2 linked regions of the Nordella sp. HKS 07 genome follow. The protein of the gene in region 2 interacts with the protein of the main gene of each other region in a pairwise test. Links are inferred from orthologs where the notes say so. Each region holds a gene or a part of one and is shown on either strand. Other genes may lie near its edges.

What was found. Proteins that work in one complex are often made in the same cells at the same time.
Region 1: the proteins of grpE (region 2) and G5V57_RS23585 interact in binary tests that used the Escherichia coli proteins (3 or more experiments, as listed by UniProt). The link is inferred for Nordella sp. HKS 07 from one-to-one orthologs.

The regions. Positions count from the first base shown.
Region 1 is NZ_CP049258.1:5,019,998-5,025,137, reverse strand. Bases 931-3,849 are described here. They hold G5V57_RS23585 (Nramp family divalent metal transporter), read right to left. Parts: upstream 3,106-3,849; coding sequence 1,756-3,105; downstream 931-1,755. Other genes in these bases: G5V57_RS23580 (RsmB/NOP family class I SAM-dependent RNA methyltransferase), read right to left, coding at 3,763-3,849; G5V57_RS23590 (LysR family transcriptional regulator), read left to right, coding at 931-1,717. Outside these bases: G5V57_RS23595 (ABC transporter substrate-binding protein), read right to left, coding at 1-696; more of G5V57_RS23590, read left to right, coding at 833-930; more of G5V57_RS23580, read right to left, coding at 3,850-5,058; G5V57_RS23575 (MAPEG family protein), read right to left, coding at 5,061-5,140. UniProt on the Escherichia coli protein: H(+)-stimulated, divalent metal cation uptake system. Involved in manganese and iron uptake. Can also transport cadmium, cobalt, zinc and to a lesser extent nickel and copper. Involved in response to reactive oxygen.
Region 2 is NZ_CP049258.1:2,952,263-2,959,951, forward strand. What follows is about bases 1-2,701. They hold grpE (nucleotide exchange factor GrpE), read right to left. Parts: upstream 1,787-2,701; coding sequence 1,214-1,786; downstream 1-1,213. Other genes in these bases: G5V57_RS13920 (molybdopterin-synthase adenylyltransferase MoeB), read left to right, coding at 1-154; G5V57_RS13925 (YdcH family protein), read right to left, coding at 236-475; G5V57_RS13935 (glutathione S-transferase family protein), read left to right, coding at 1,937-2,614; G5V57_RS13940 (GFA family protein), read right to left, coding at 2,611-2,701. Also shown: more of G5V57_RS13940, read right to left, coding at 2,702-3,018; heat-inducible transcriptional repressor HrcA, read right to left, coding at 3,015-4,106; rph (ribonuclease PH), read left to right, coding at 4,355-5,068; rdgB (RdgB/HAM1 family non-canonical purine NTP pyrophosphatase), read left to right, coding at 5,524-6,129; radical SAM family heme chaperone HemW, read left to right, coding at 6,116-7,261; G5V57_RS13965 (outer membrane protein), read right to left, coding at 7,645-7,689. UniProt on the Escherichia coli protein: Participates actively in the response to hyperosmotic and heat shock by preventing the aggregation of stress-denatured proteins, in association with DnaK and GrpE. It is the nucleotide exchange factor for DnaK and may function as a thermosensor.

The sequences.
Region 1 (5,140 bases), 2.1 Mb from region 2 along the record:
CGCGAGCACGCAATCCGTATAGCCGGGGCCATAAACGTCGAATCCGTCGGACAACGAGTTCGCGCCAGGACGCCCCGCCAAAGCCTGGGTTATGTACGGCTCATGGTGGCATATCGCATCGATGCTGCCCGCGACAAACGCCTGGGCCAGTTCCGGCGCGGTCCCGAAGTAACGGATCTCGACGTCGCTGAAGGAGAGCCCGTGCTTTTTCAGCCAGTCATACGGCATGACCTCCAGCGTGTCGGCCTGGAAGGTACCGAATGACTTTCCCTTGAGGTCAGCCGCCGTCTTGAGCTCGGGCTGGCTCAGGATCATCAACCCTTCGACACCGCCCCCGGCGATGATTTTCACGGGAACGCCGCGCTCTCTGAGGGCAAGGAAGTTAGTATAGGGGAGCATCGAAGCATCGACCTGCCCCGAGCCAAACATAGTCGTTATGTCGGCAATTGCCGCGGTGTTCACAAACTGCAGCTGAAATCCTTCGGCTTCGCCGAGGTTCTGCTCTTTCACGAGGAACAGGCCAAGATTGCATAATCCGGTCCCATGCGTCGCCTTGATCACAGGGCCGGACGCCGCCTGGGCCGTCCCCATGTAGAATGACGATGGAATCGCGGCGGCGGCGGCCCAACCGCAGCACCGGCATAGAAACCCTCTGCGGCCAAGATTGGTCGACAGTATCTGGTTCAAACGGCTCATCTTTTCCTCCCTGGATGGCTCTGCCGAGCAATCGTTCAGCGTCGCCAATTCCCGGATTGTGCCGCAACCCTTACCTCAATAAAATCAAATTCTCGATCGGGTTAAATCATCAAAAATTTTGAAGGGATGGATCCGTGTGAACCACAAACAGCTCGAAACGTTCTATTGGGCTGCCCGACTCGGCAGCTTGGCGAAAGCGGCTGCACGCCTGCATGCAACGCCCTCGGCAGTCTCAATGCGGATCCAGGAGCTCGAAACACAACTTAAGGTAAGGCTTTTCGATAGATCTCAACGAACCGTGCACCTCACTCCGGAGGGGGCCGCCCTCCTGCCGCTGGTCGAAGACGTGATCAGGGCCATGAACCGCCTGACGGAATCTCCCGGAAGGGATGTTGAAGTCGTTTCAGGATACATCCGCCTCGGTGTCATCGAGACGGTCGCGCTAACCTGGCTGCCTGAATTCTTGACACAGATGAAGACCCGCCATCCTCAGGTGCAAATCGAAGTCGAAGTCGCACTGTCGTATATCCTGGAGGAGAAGTTACATCGATCAGCCTTGGATATGGCCTTTGCGCCATGCGAGCTTTCGACGACACGGTTCAGGCTCAAGGAACTTGAGCACGTCTCGTTTGTCTGGGTGGCGAGCCCACGAATGGCCGCGCTACCGTCCTCGTTGACGCCCAACAACGTTCTGGACGTGCCGATAATCGCCACGTCTCACGAATGGCAGCTTCGCGGCTCCGGTCTCACATTGCTATCCTGGAATGATATGCGCGTCCGCCACGCGACCATCTGCAACACAGCTAAAGTGGCCGCCCACCTGGCACAGGAAGGGCTTGGCGTGGCGTATGTGCCACGGCGCCTGTTTGAGAATGAGTTGAGATTGGGCGTCCTTCGCATTGTGCCCAGCAGACCGGAACCCCCGCCATTAATTCTCTATTCCGTCGTCCCTTGGACCAAAACGACGTTGGCGCAGAACACGGCCGAGGATGTGGCGAGGAGTGTCGTCGGGCAACTGTGAAGCCGGACTGGAGTGATAGTGAAGTCCCGGCCGTGATCCTACCCGCCGAAGCCCAGATCGTAGAGCATCTTGATATTGAGGCCGATGATGATGGCGGCGATAGCGGCGGAGACGACGGTCAGCCAGGTCGGCGCCACCAGGGCGCCCATCTTGGCGCGGTCGCGGGTGAACATCACCAGGGGCACGATGGCGAAGGGCAATTGGAAGGCGAGAATGACCTGGCTCAGGATCAGCAGCGTCCCCGTCCCGCTCTCGCCATAATAGATGGTCACGCCCGCCGCCGGGATGATGGCGAACATGCGGGTGATGAGACGCCTGGCCCAGGCCGGCAGCCGGATGCGCAGGAAGCCTTCCATGACGATCTGGCCGGCGAGCGTCGCCGTCACCGTCGAATTGAGGCCGCAGCATAAGAGCGCGATAGCGAAGAGCTTGGGCGCCAGCATGGAGCCGAGCAGCGGCGCCAGCATCGCATGGGCATCGCCCAGATCGGCAATCTGCGCATTGCCCGTCTTGTAGAAGGTCGCCGCCGCCAGGATCAGGATCGAAGCGTTGACGAGCAGCGCGAACATGAGCGCCACGGTCGAGTCGATGGTGGCGAAAGTGAGCGCCTCGCGCTTCTCCTTGTCGGAGCGGCCATAGGCGCGCGTCTGCACCACGCCCGAATGGAGATAGAGATTATGCGGCATCACGGTGGCGCCGATGATGCCGAGCGCCAGATAGAGCATGGTGGGGTTGGTGATGATCTCGGTCGTCGGCGCGAAGCCCTTGATGACGGCGCCCCATTCCGGGTCCGCCATGGCGATCTGCACCCCGAAGCACACCGCGATCACGCCGAGGAGGCAGATGATGAAGGCCTCGACCCAGCGGAAGCCGAGCTTCTGCAGATAGAGGATCAGGAACACGTCGAGTGCGGTAATGATGACGCCGATCTCGAGCGGAATGCCGAAGAGCAGATTGAGGCCGATGGCCGTGCCCACCACTTCGGCGATGTCGGTGGCGATGATGGCGATTTCGGCGAAGAGCCATAAGATCCAGGCGACGGGCTTGGGGAAGGCGTCGCGGCAGGCCTGTGCCAGGTCGCGGCCCGAGGCAATGGCGAGCCGGGCGCACAGCGACTGCAGGATGATCGCCATGATGTTGGACATCAGCGCGATGACGAGCAGCGTATAGCCGAACTGCGCGCCGCCGGCGATCGAGGTGGCCCAGTTGCCGGGATCCATATACCCCACGGAAACGAGATAGCCCGGGCCGACAAAGGCCATGGCGCGCCGCCACATGGAGGCGTCGGCGCGCACCGGAATGCTGCGGTGGACATCGCTGAGCGACGCCTCGCCGCGGTCGCGGCGCCATCCCATTAACCGGTCGATAGCGGTCGTATGATCATGCATACAGTAGATTTAGCATAAGCTAAATTTCTTACAAGGGGCTAACCTACGTCATCGGAGACGCGTTCTGGCATCGTCCGGCCGTGCCGAAATTTGCCGCATACGCTCAGGCGCCCGCAGGAAAGCAATCTCATCGCTCAGGCGCTTGACATCGTGGGCCTAACGGCAGGATTTGGGAAATATCAAGTTGAGGAGTTGCGTTCGGACTTCAACTCTTGAGTCCGACCGAACAGGCTCCTCTATCCGAACTCCGATAGGATCAATCGAATGGTTCTCTGCCTCCGAATAATCCATGAAATCGTGCAAGCTTTGCTGCGCGTGTGGAACAAGAAGGATGAAGGTAATCGCAACGGCAAGCCCGCGCTTGCAGGCGATGGAGCAGCGCGTCAATCGCCCGGGACTCCATCACGGCCGGCGAATGTACAGATCATCCATGGCCGGACATTGAATGCGGCCGGATTGCGTGAAGTTGAGAATACAAACAAGGGATTAAGTGATCCCGGAGTTCACATCGATATGGCCAAGACAGCTCCGCGCCAGGAGAAGCAGTTGCCGGAACTTCGCAGCAAAGGGTCCAGCGAAGTCATTGGCAAGGGCGACCAGACCAAATCCGCCAGCAGGTGTCGCCACGTAAAATTATGCAAGGCGGGGAGAGCGGGCCTAGGCGGACTTCTTCCTCAGCAGCGCCATGAAGAAACCGTCGGTCGCGTGGCTATGCGGGGTCAGCAACAGCGTCTCCGTCCACTCGCCCGCCGAATTGGGCGGTTCGGTGCCGATGGCCTGGCGCCACTGGTCGCGATAGGGCACAACCGCGAAATCGGGATGGCCTGAGAGGAAGGCCGCCACCTGGTCGTCATTCTCCTCCGGAAGCACCGAGCAGGTGATGTAGAGCATCCGCCCGCCCGGCTTCACCAGCCCCGCGCCACGTTCCAGCACCGCCCTCTGATCGCCAAGCCGCGTCTCGAGCTGCTTCTCGCTCAGTCGCCATTTCGAGTCCGGGTTGCGCCGCCAGGCGCCGGAACCCGAACAGGGCGCATCGACCAGGACGCAATCGATTTTTCCCTTGAGAGCATCGAGTCTTACGGACTCGTCCGAACCCAAAACCTGAACATTGCGCGCCCCTGCCCTTTGCAGCCTTTCGAAGATCGGCCGCAGGCGGTGCTTGTCCTGGTCATAGGCGTGGATCTGGCCCTTGTTGCCCATCAGCGCCGCGAGCGCCAGGGTCTTGCCCCCGGCCCCGGCACAAATATCGGCCACCTGTTCGCCAGGCTTGGCGCCCGACATCAGCGCCGCCACCTGCGAGGCGGCATCCTGTACCTCGAACCAGCCCTTGCCATGGGCGGGCTCGGCCTCGACATGCGGGTTACGCCGGTCGGGACCGGAGGCTTCTATGCGCACGCACCAGGGCGACAGAGGCCCCGCCGACGCACTGAACTTCTCCAGCGCCTTGATGAGTTTCGCGCGATCGCATTTGAGGAGATTGGCGCGCAGATCGACCGGCGCGCGCTCGGCTAAAGCGCGGCCTTCCTCAGCGGCGCGCATGCCGAAGGCACGGTCGAAGGAGGCGCTGAGCCATTCGGGATAGTCGCCCGCGACATAAGCGGGTGCAGCGTTTTCCTCTTGACGCGCCAGGGCCGCCCGCTCATCGTCAGTCAGCGCCCCCGGCCCGTGTTCTTGCGCCATGGCAAGCGCGATGTCGTCGGGCGCGCGCTTCCAGACATCGTGCAAGGCGGCCAGCGCCAGCGCGCGGGCGCCATCGCCGCCCATGTGAGCCTTCAGCGAATTTTTCCGCCGCAGCACGTCATAGACCAGCGTGCCGATGGCATGGCGGTCGCCGGCACCGGCGAAGCGATGCGCCTTGCCCCAGTCCTTCAGCGCCTCCGCCGCCGGGCGATGGCGCTCCGCGATCTCCTGCAGAACCTCGATCGCCGCCGATATACGTCCACCTTCACGCATGACTATCCGAAAACCTTGTAAGCGAGCCACAGCCAGGAGAGCGTCAGGACGACGGCCCCGGCCACGAAAACATAAAAGCGCC
Region 2 (7,689 bases):
GGAGATTCTCGGCATCGGCGACAGTCTTGCCGGCCGGCTCTTCATGTATGACGCGCTGCTGGCACGCGCCTATGTGACGACATTGCCGTGGAATCCCGACAACCTGCTCAATGGCCGCAATGCGACGATCAGGGATCTGTCGCATCACTCTTGAACGACACCCCGGCGTTGTGCCGGGATGACGATGTGTGGGGACGCGAGCGGCCTATGCCGGTGCGCTCGCGGCTCCAGGGGCTCAGTTCGCAGCGAGCGCACCCGCGATCGTGTCCTTCAGCGCCAGACGGCGCTTGCGCAAGGTGACTTCATGGTCCTGACTGACGGGCTCGATTTTGGTCTCGGCTCGGTGGATCTGGTCGTTCACCTCGTCATATTCCCGTAGCACGCGGGCGAAGTGTTCATTCTTCGCCTTGAGCGCGTGGATGGCTTCGAGCTGGCCGGGGAATTCTTCGCCGAGCGTGTGAGGCGTGTTCGACATTCTGTCGTCTCCTTGCATTGTGTCAAAGCAAGCTTAGTGCGCTCCCACCGTTCCGGACTTGATCCTGATCAAACCGAAACGCAACGCCTGACCGTCATCCCGGCGAAAGTGGGGATCCACTGAATGAGCGCAAGCGGGCGGCGCTGTTCGCGCGGAAGGAGTTTATTGGATCCCGGCTTTCGCCGGGAAGACGAATTCAGGAGGCAACAGCGCCCGTATCCCTTACCTGCGAAGAAGGCATTGCTGTCATCACCATCGACAATCCGCCAGTGAATGCGACCTCGCGTGCATGCTTGAAACCGTCATCCCGGCGCAAGCCGCTATCGGATTCACACATCTTCCTTCGTCCCCTTGTGGGGAACGCGGCTCCCCCGGCCCGGCCAAAGTCCGGGGCCCCACCTGGCCACCCACGTCCCGCCCCGGCTCGGATACAGGGTAGATACAGGGTAGTTGCGAAGAACGGCTTTCTCCAGACCCGGTCTTCGGTACAACTCATTGCATTGGTTGTGGATTGTGTGACAGAGCCCCGTTGTCCGAGCAGGGAAGAGCGACGCCGCAAGCGCGCAGAAGCAGAAACGGGAGGGCTGCTCACTGCCCGCACGGGAAAAAGCGGATGTGTGAATACGGCAGCGGCGAAAGCCGGGATCCACTGAATAAGCAAAAGCGGGCGGCGCTGTTCGCGCGGAAAAAATTCAGTCGATCCCGGCTTTCGCCGGGATGACGAAGGTGAAATGCGGGTTATCCCGCCGCCTTGGCGACGCCGACCATGGCAGGCCGGAGCACCCGGTCGCCGATCTTGAAGCCCGCCTGCATGATCTGCACGACGGTGCCGGGGGCGGCGTCATTGGTCGGCACTTCGAACATCGCCTGGTGGTAATGCGGGTCGAATTTCTCGCCCATCGGATAGACGCGGGTGATGCCGTGCCGCTCGAAGACATTGAGCAGCTCGCGGTTGGTCATCTCGACGCCGGCGACGAGATTCTTGACGGGCTCGGTCGCCTCCTTGAGATGGTCCGCCTCGGCGGTGGCAAGCGCCCGCTCCATGTTGTCGCTGACGCTCAGTATATCGCGGGCGAAATTGGTCGCGGCATAGAGCGTGGCTTCCGCCTTGTCGCGCTCCATGCGTTTGCGCAGATTGTCCATCTCGGCGAAGGTGCGGAGCAGCTGGTCCTTGAGCTGGCCAACCTCTTCCTTGAGATCGATGATCTCGGCCTCGCGCGGATCTGCCTCCATGTCGGACAGGGTCACCGGGTCGGCTTCCGGCGCCTGAGCCTCTTCAGCCATGGTTTCTTTGGTCGCTTTTGCAGTCATGACGATCCTGGATTGTCGATCGATGGATTGGGTTTCGGGCCCGGATATCAGGGTTCGGATAAGAAAAATCAAGTCTTTCGGCTCAACTGACACAGGACGACACTTGCCGGGCCTATGACGGGCCAAGGTCCATTTTTAGGAGAAAAGCCCGTGTCCAGCCGCATCCGCCTCTATTCCGGCCCTTTGAGCATGTTTGGCGCCAAGGCGGAGATCGCCGCCCGGGAAAAAGGCCTCGATATCGACCTGGTGATGGTGCCCTTCGACATGGCGCGGCTCTATGAGCCCAAGCATCCCGATGTGGCCCGCATCAACCCCAAAAGCCAGGTTCCGGTACTCGTCCATGGCGCCGTGGAAATCTTCGATTCGACCCAGATTTTCGAGTATCTCGACCATCTGCGGCCTGCGCCCGCTTTGTGGCCCGAGGGACCGGCGGACCGAGCCATTGCCCGGCTTCTCGAGCTTAAATCGGACGAGGTCTTCTTCCCGCCGATCGTCAGGCTGATGGGCCTGCAGGACCGCCTCGCAGACCCGACGGCAGTCGCGGCCTGCGCCGCATCGGCACGCTTTTATGATGAGATGGAGCGGCAGCTCGGCCCGGCCGAGTTTCTGGCCGGAACCTATTCTTTCGCCGATATCGCCTTCTACATGGCGCAGCTTTTCGCCGCCCGCATGGGGGCGCCGATGACGGAAGCGACGCCACGGCTTCTCGCCTGGCGCCGGCGCATGTCGACGCGGCCGGCGGTGCGCCAGGTTGCCGGCGCCATGGCACGCTTCCTTCTGACGCAGGGCCGTCCGCTGCCGGACTTCATGCAGGAGCTTCTGAGCTAACCCGGGCGCTCGAGGTCCTTGAGATCGTCGAGATCGACCCAGTCATGCCGCCGCGCCTCATAGACGGAAACGCGCGGCGCCGGAAAACCGGGATCCGCGAAGGCGCCGACCGCGACGGCATAGGCTTCGGGCACGCTGCTCAATTCCCAATAAACGGTCGAGCCGCATTGCGGACAGAAATGAAAAGTCACCGTGCCGCCGCTGTCGCCAGGCCGCGTGAAGCGCGTACTCTCGCCTTCGATGCGGGTCACATCGCTGCGGCGGAAACGCGCCTGCGTGCCAAATACGCTGCCGGTGCGCTTCTGGCAGTCGAGGCAGTGGCAGATGGAGATGCGGATCGGTTCGCTTTGGCAGGTGAGCCGCAACTGGCCGCAGACGCAACTGGCCTCACGTGACGTCGTCACGTGATCAGCCGCCCGATGATGCGCGCGGTATAGTCGACCATCGGGATGATACGGGCATAGTTCATCCGCGTCGGGCCGATGATGCCGAGCGCGCCGACGATCTTCTCCTCGCTGTTGCGATAGGGCGCGACGATCAGCGAGGAGCCCGACATCGAGAACAGCTTGTTCTCCGCGCCGATGAAGATCCGCACACCCTCGCCGATATCGGCCGACCCCAGGAGCTGAATGAGCTCGCGCTTGTTCTCGAGATCGTCGAAGAGCCGGCGGATGCGCTCGAGATCGTCGAAGGCGGTGAGATTCTCGATCAGGTTGCCCTGGCCTTTGACAATGAGCGTGCGGTCATCCTCTTCGACATTGCCGGACCAGGTGGCGACGCCGTCGGCGACGACCTTGGCGGTGAGCTCGTCGAGCTCGGTCTTGAGCGTGGTGATCTCCTCCTGCATCAGGCGCTGCGCTTCGGCGATCGTCTTGCCCTGCATGCGGGCGGAGAGATAGTTGGACGCCTTGATGAGCGAGGATGGCGGCAGGCCGGGCGGCAGATCGATAGTGCGGTTCTCGACCGTGCCGTCCTCGGCGACGAGGATGACGAGGCCGCGGCCGGGCGCCAGGCTCACGAATTCGATATGTTTCAGCCTGGCATTGAGCTTCGGCGCCACCACGAGGCCGGCGCAATGCGACAGGCCGGAGAGCAATGTCGTCGCCTCGCCCAGCACGTCTTCCACCCGGCGCGAGCGGTTGGTGCCGGTCATCTGCGCATCGATGCGGGCGCGCTCCTCGGGCGAGATCGAGCCCACTTCGAGCAGCGCATCGACGAAGAAACGCAGGCCCGCATTGGTCGGCATGCGGCCGGCGCTGGTATGGGGCGAATAGATGAGGCCGGTTTCCTCGAGATCCATCATCACATTGCGCACCGAGGCCGGCGACAGGCTGGACGGCAGGATGCGCGAGATGGTGCGCGAGCCGACCGGCTCGCCGGTGTCGAGATAGGTCTCGACCAGGCGCCGGAAGATGTCGCGCGAGCGCTGATCGAGCTGGGCCAGGCCCTGCAGGCGCTCATCGACAAGGGGTCTCTGGGGATGGATGCTCATGCGGCAAATCTAGGAACAGGGGGCAGGGCGGTCAACTGAAGGTATTGTGGCCCCTAAAATGAGTTTCCCAGGGTCTCTATCCGGGCTAGAACCGGGCCCGTTTTCTAGAGCGCTTCCCGCCAAAGTTGCTCGACTTTGGCGATAAGGAAGCGCTCCGGATTGTAAGTTATTCGAGCCCTTTTACCCGTCTTGATCGAATCGTTCCGATTCGATCAAGACGGGAAGAGCTCTAAGAAAGAGAGTAAATGATGCGGCCGTCCGGGCGAAAGCCCCATGAATTGCGCAAGGTGAGTTTCGAGCGCGGCTTCTCAAAACATGCGGAAGGCTCCTGCCTCGTCCGCTTCGGCGACACCCATGTGATGTGCCTCGCCACTGTCGAGGAAAAGGTTCCGCCCTGGCTCAAGGGCGCCGGCAAGGGCTGGGTCACGGCTGAGTACGGCATGTTGCCGCGTGCCACCGGCGATCGCATGCGGCGCGAGGCGGCGCAGGGCAAGCAGTCGGGCCGCACCCAGGAGATCCAGCGCCTGATCGGGCGGTCGCTCAGGGCCGTGGTCGATCTCGTGGGGCTCGGCGAGAAGCAGATCACCCTCGACTGCGATGTCATCCAGGCCGATGGCGGCACCCGCACCGCCGCCATCACCGGCAGCTGGATCGCGCTCCATGATGCGCTCAAATGGATGGAAGCGCGCGAGATGTTCGCCAGAAATCCGCTGCGCGATCATGTCGCCGCGATCTCCTGCGGCATCCATAATGGCGAGGTCGTGCTCGATCTCGACTATGACGAGGATTCGAACGCCGAGACGGATGCGAATTTCGTGATGACCGGCCAGGGCGGCATTGTCGAGATCCAGGGCACGGCCGAGGCTGAGCCTTTCTCGAAGGAGCGCTTCCTCGACCTGCTGAATCTCGCGCAGAATGGCATCGGCGAACTGGTGGAGCTTCAGAAGAAGGCCGTCGCATGAGAGCGACGGCGATCCTCGAGACCATCCTCTATGGCGAGGATATCGCCGCCATGCGCCGTTTCTATGAAGGCGTGATCGGGCTCGAGGTGCGCCGCGAGCTCGAGGATCAGTTTGTCTTCTTCCATTGCGGCGACGGCATGCTGCTCGTCTTCAATCAGGTCGCTTCGGCGGTGAAGCCGAAGTCCTTCACCTCGGCGCCGCCGCATGGCGCCACGGGTGCGGGCCATGTCTGCTTTTCCGCCACGGCCGGAGAGCTCGCGCGCTGGCGCCAGCATCTCAGCCGTCATGGCATCGCGCTGGAAGCCGATTTCGAATGGTCGGGAGGCGGGCACTCGATCTATTGCCGCGATCCCGCCGGTAATTCGGTCGAATTCGCCGAGCCGCGCATCTGGGGCCTCCCAGAGCGCTTCCCGCCAAAGTTGCTCGACTTTGGCGATAAGGAAGCGCGTCAACAAATAAGATCACTGCGCGATCAGAAACTCGTCGTCGCGTCGCACAATCCGGGCAAGGTCAAGGAGATCAACGAGCTTCTCGGGCCTTATGGCGTCGAGGCGATCTCGGCCGCAAGCCTGGGGCTGCCTGAGCCAGAGGAAACCGGCGAGACCTTCGAGGCCAATGCCGAGCTCAAATCGCGCGCCGCTGCTGATGGCGCCAAGCTCGTGTCGCTCGCCGACGATTCGGGCCTGTGCGTCGAGGCGCTCGGTGGCGATCCCGGCATCTATTCGGCGCGCTGGGCCGGCCCCTCCAAGGATTTCGTGCTCGCCATGCGCAATGTCGAAGAGAAACTGCAGGCGATAGGGGCGACGACACCAGAACAGCGGCGCGCTTATTTTGTGAGCGTGCTGTCGGTCGCCTGGCCCGACGGCCAGGTCGAGAATTTCGAAGGCCGCGTGTGGGGCACGCTGGTCTGGCCGCCGCGCGGCAAGCGCGGTTTCGGCTATGATCCGATGTTCCTGCCCGACGGCCGGCAGGAAACCTTTGGTGAAATGGATCCCGACGCCAAGCACGAGATCTCGCATCGTGCCGTGGCCTTCCGGAAGCTCGTCGATGCGCTCTTCTGAACCAGGCTTCGGCATCTATGTGCATTGGCCTTTCTGCAAGGCCAAATGTCCTTATTGCGATTTCAACTCGCATGTGCGCCATCAGCCGGTCGATGCGCTGTCATTCGCGCACGCTTTGGCGCGCGAGCTTGCCTGGTTCGCGGACCGCACCGGCAAGCGCGCGGTCGAGAGCATCTTCTTCGGCGGCGGCACGCCGTCCTTGATGCCGCCTGAAGCGGTGGGCCATGTGCTCGACGCCATCGCCCGCCTGTGGCCGGTATCACCCGACGCCGAGATCACGCTCGAGGCCAATCCGACGAGCGTGGAGGCGGAGAACTTCGTAGGCTACCGCTCAGCCGGCGTGAATCGCGTCTCGGTCGGCGTGCAGGCGCTCGACGAGCGCGATCTGAAGGCGCTGGGCCGCCAGCATTCGGTCGCGGAAGCGCTGCAGGCTTTCCGTCTCGCCGCCAGAACATTTCCGCGCGTGTCCTTCGATCTCATCTACGCAAGGCCCGGCCAGACACTGGCCGCCTGGCGCGCCGAGCTCACCCGCGCGCTGTCCGAGCAGCAGGGCCATATGTCGCTCTATCAGCTCACCATCGAGGAAGGCACGCGCTACGCCGATCTCCATCGCGCCGGCCAGCTCATCGTGCCCGATGAGGAACTCGCCGCCGATCTCTATGACCTGACGCAGGAGCTGACCGCTGCGGCCGGACTCGCCGCCTATGAGGTGTCGAACCATGCGCGTCCGGGGCATGAATCGCGCCACAACCTCATTTATTGGCGCTATGGCGATTATGCCGGCGCCGGGCCTGGCGCCCACAGCCGTATCACCGAAGCCGGCCGGCGCCTGGCGCTCGCGACGGAGCGGCATCCCGAGACCTGGCGCGGCCTCGTTGAGGCGCGGGACAATGGTGTCATCGAGGAGACGGTGGTCGCCACACAAGATCAGGCGGCCGAATATCTGCTGATGGGACTGCGCATCGCCGACGGCATCGACCTCGCCCGCTACCGCCGCTTGAGCGGGCGCGAGCCGTCGCATCTTTCCGAACTCACCGAAATGGGGTTGGTGAGCTTGCGCGGCGACCGGTTGATCGCCACCCAGGCCGGACGCCGTGTCCTCAATGCGGTGATTTCGCAGCTCGCGGCTTGAACGGAAGCGCGCGCAATTCCCAATAATACATCAATCCCTCGTGGGGAACCCAACTGCACAGTCTCGCTCCCCGCTAGAGCATCGGACCGAAAAGTGCAAAGCGGTTTTCGGAGAATCCGATGCGCAAATCAAAGAGATAGAGCGCCGGATCGATTCTGTGTGAGCGTCCGGCGCGCTAGACGCTGGCGATGCAATGCTCCGTTGGATCGCCGAATCCTAAGAAGAATCTCGACTTTGAGGCGACCTTCCGCTCCACGAGGCTGGCGTCACCAAAGTCGTCCCCGCGAACGGCGGCGGGAGCCGGGGTAAAGCTCAAAAGGATGTGAAAAACGACAAAGCCTGCCAAGCAAAATGCAGCGGGCTTTACCGTTATGTTGTTGGCCTTAGTGGGCGAAGAACCGATATGTTATGCCGAGACGTAGCGATTG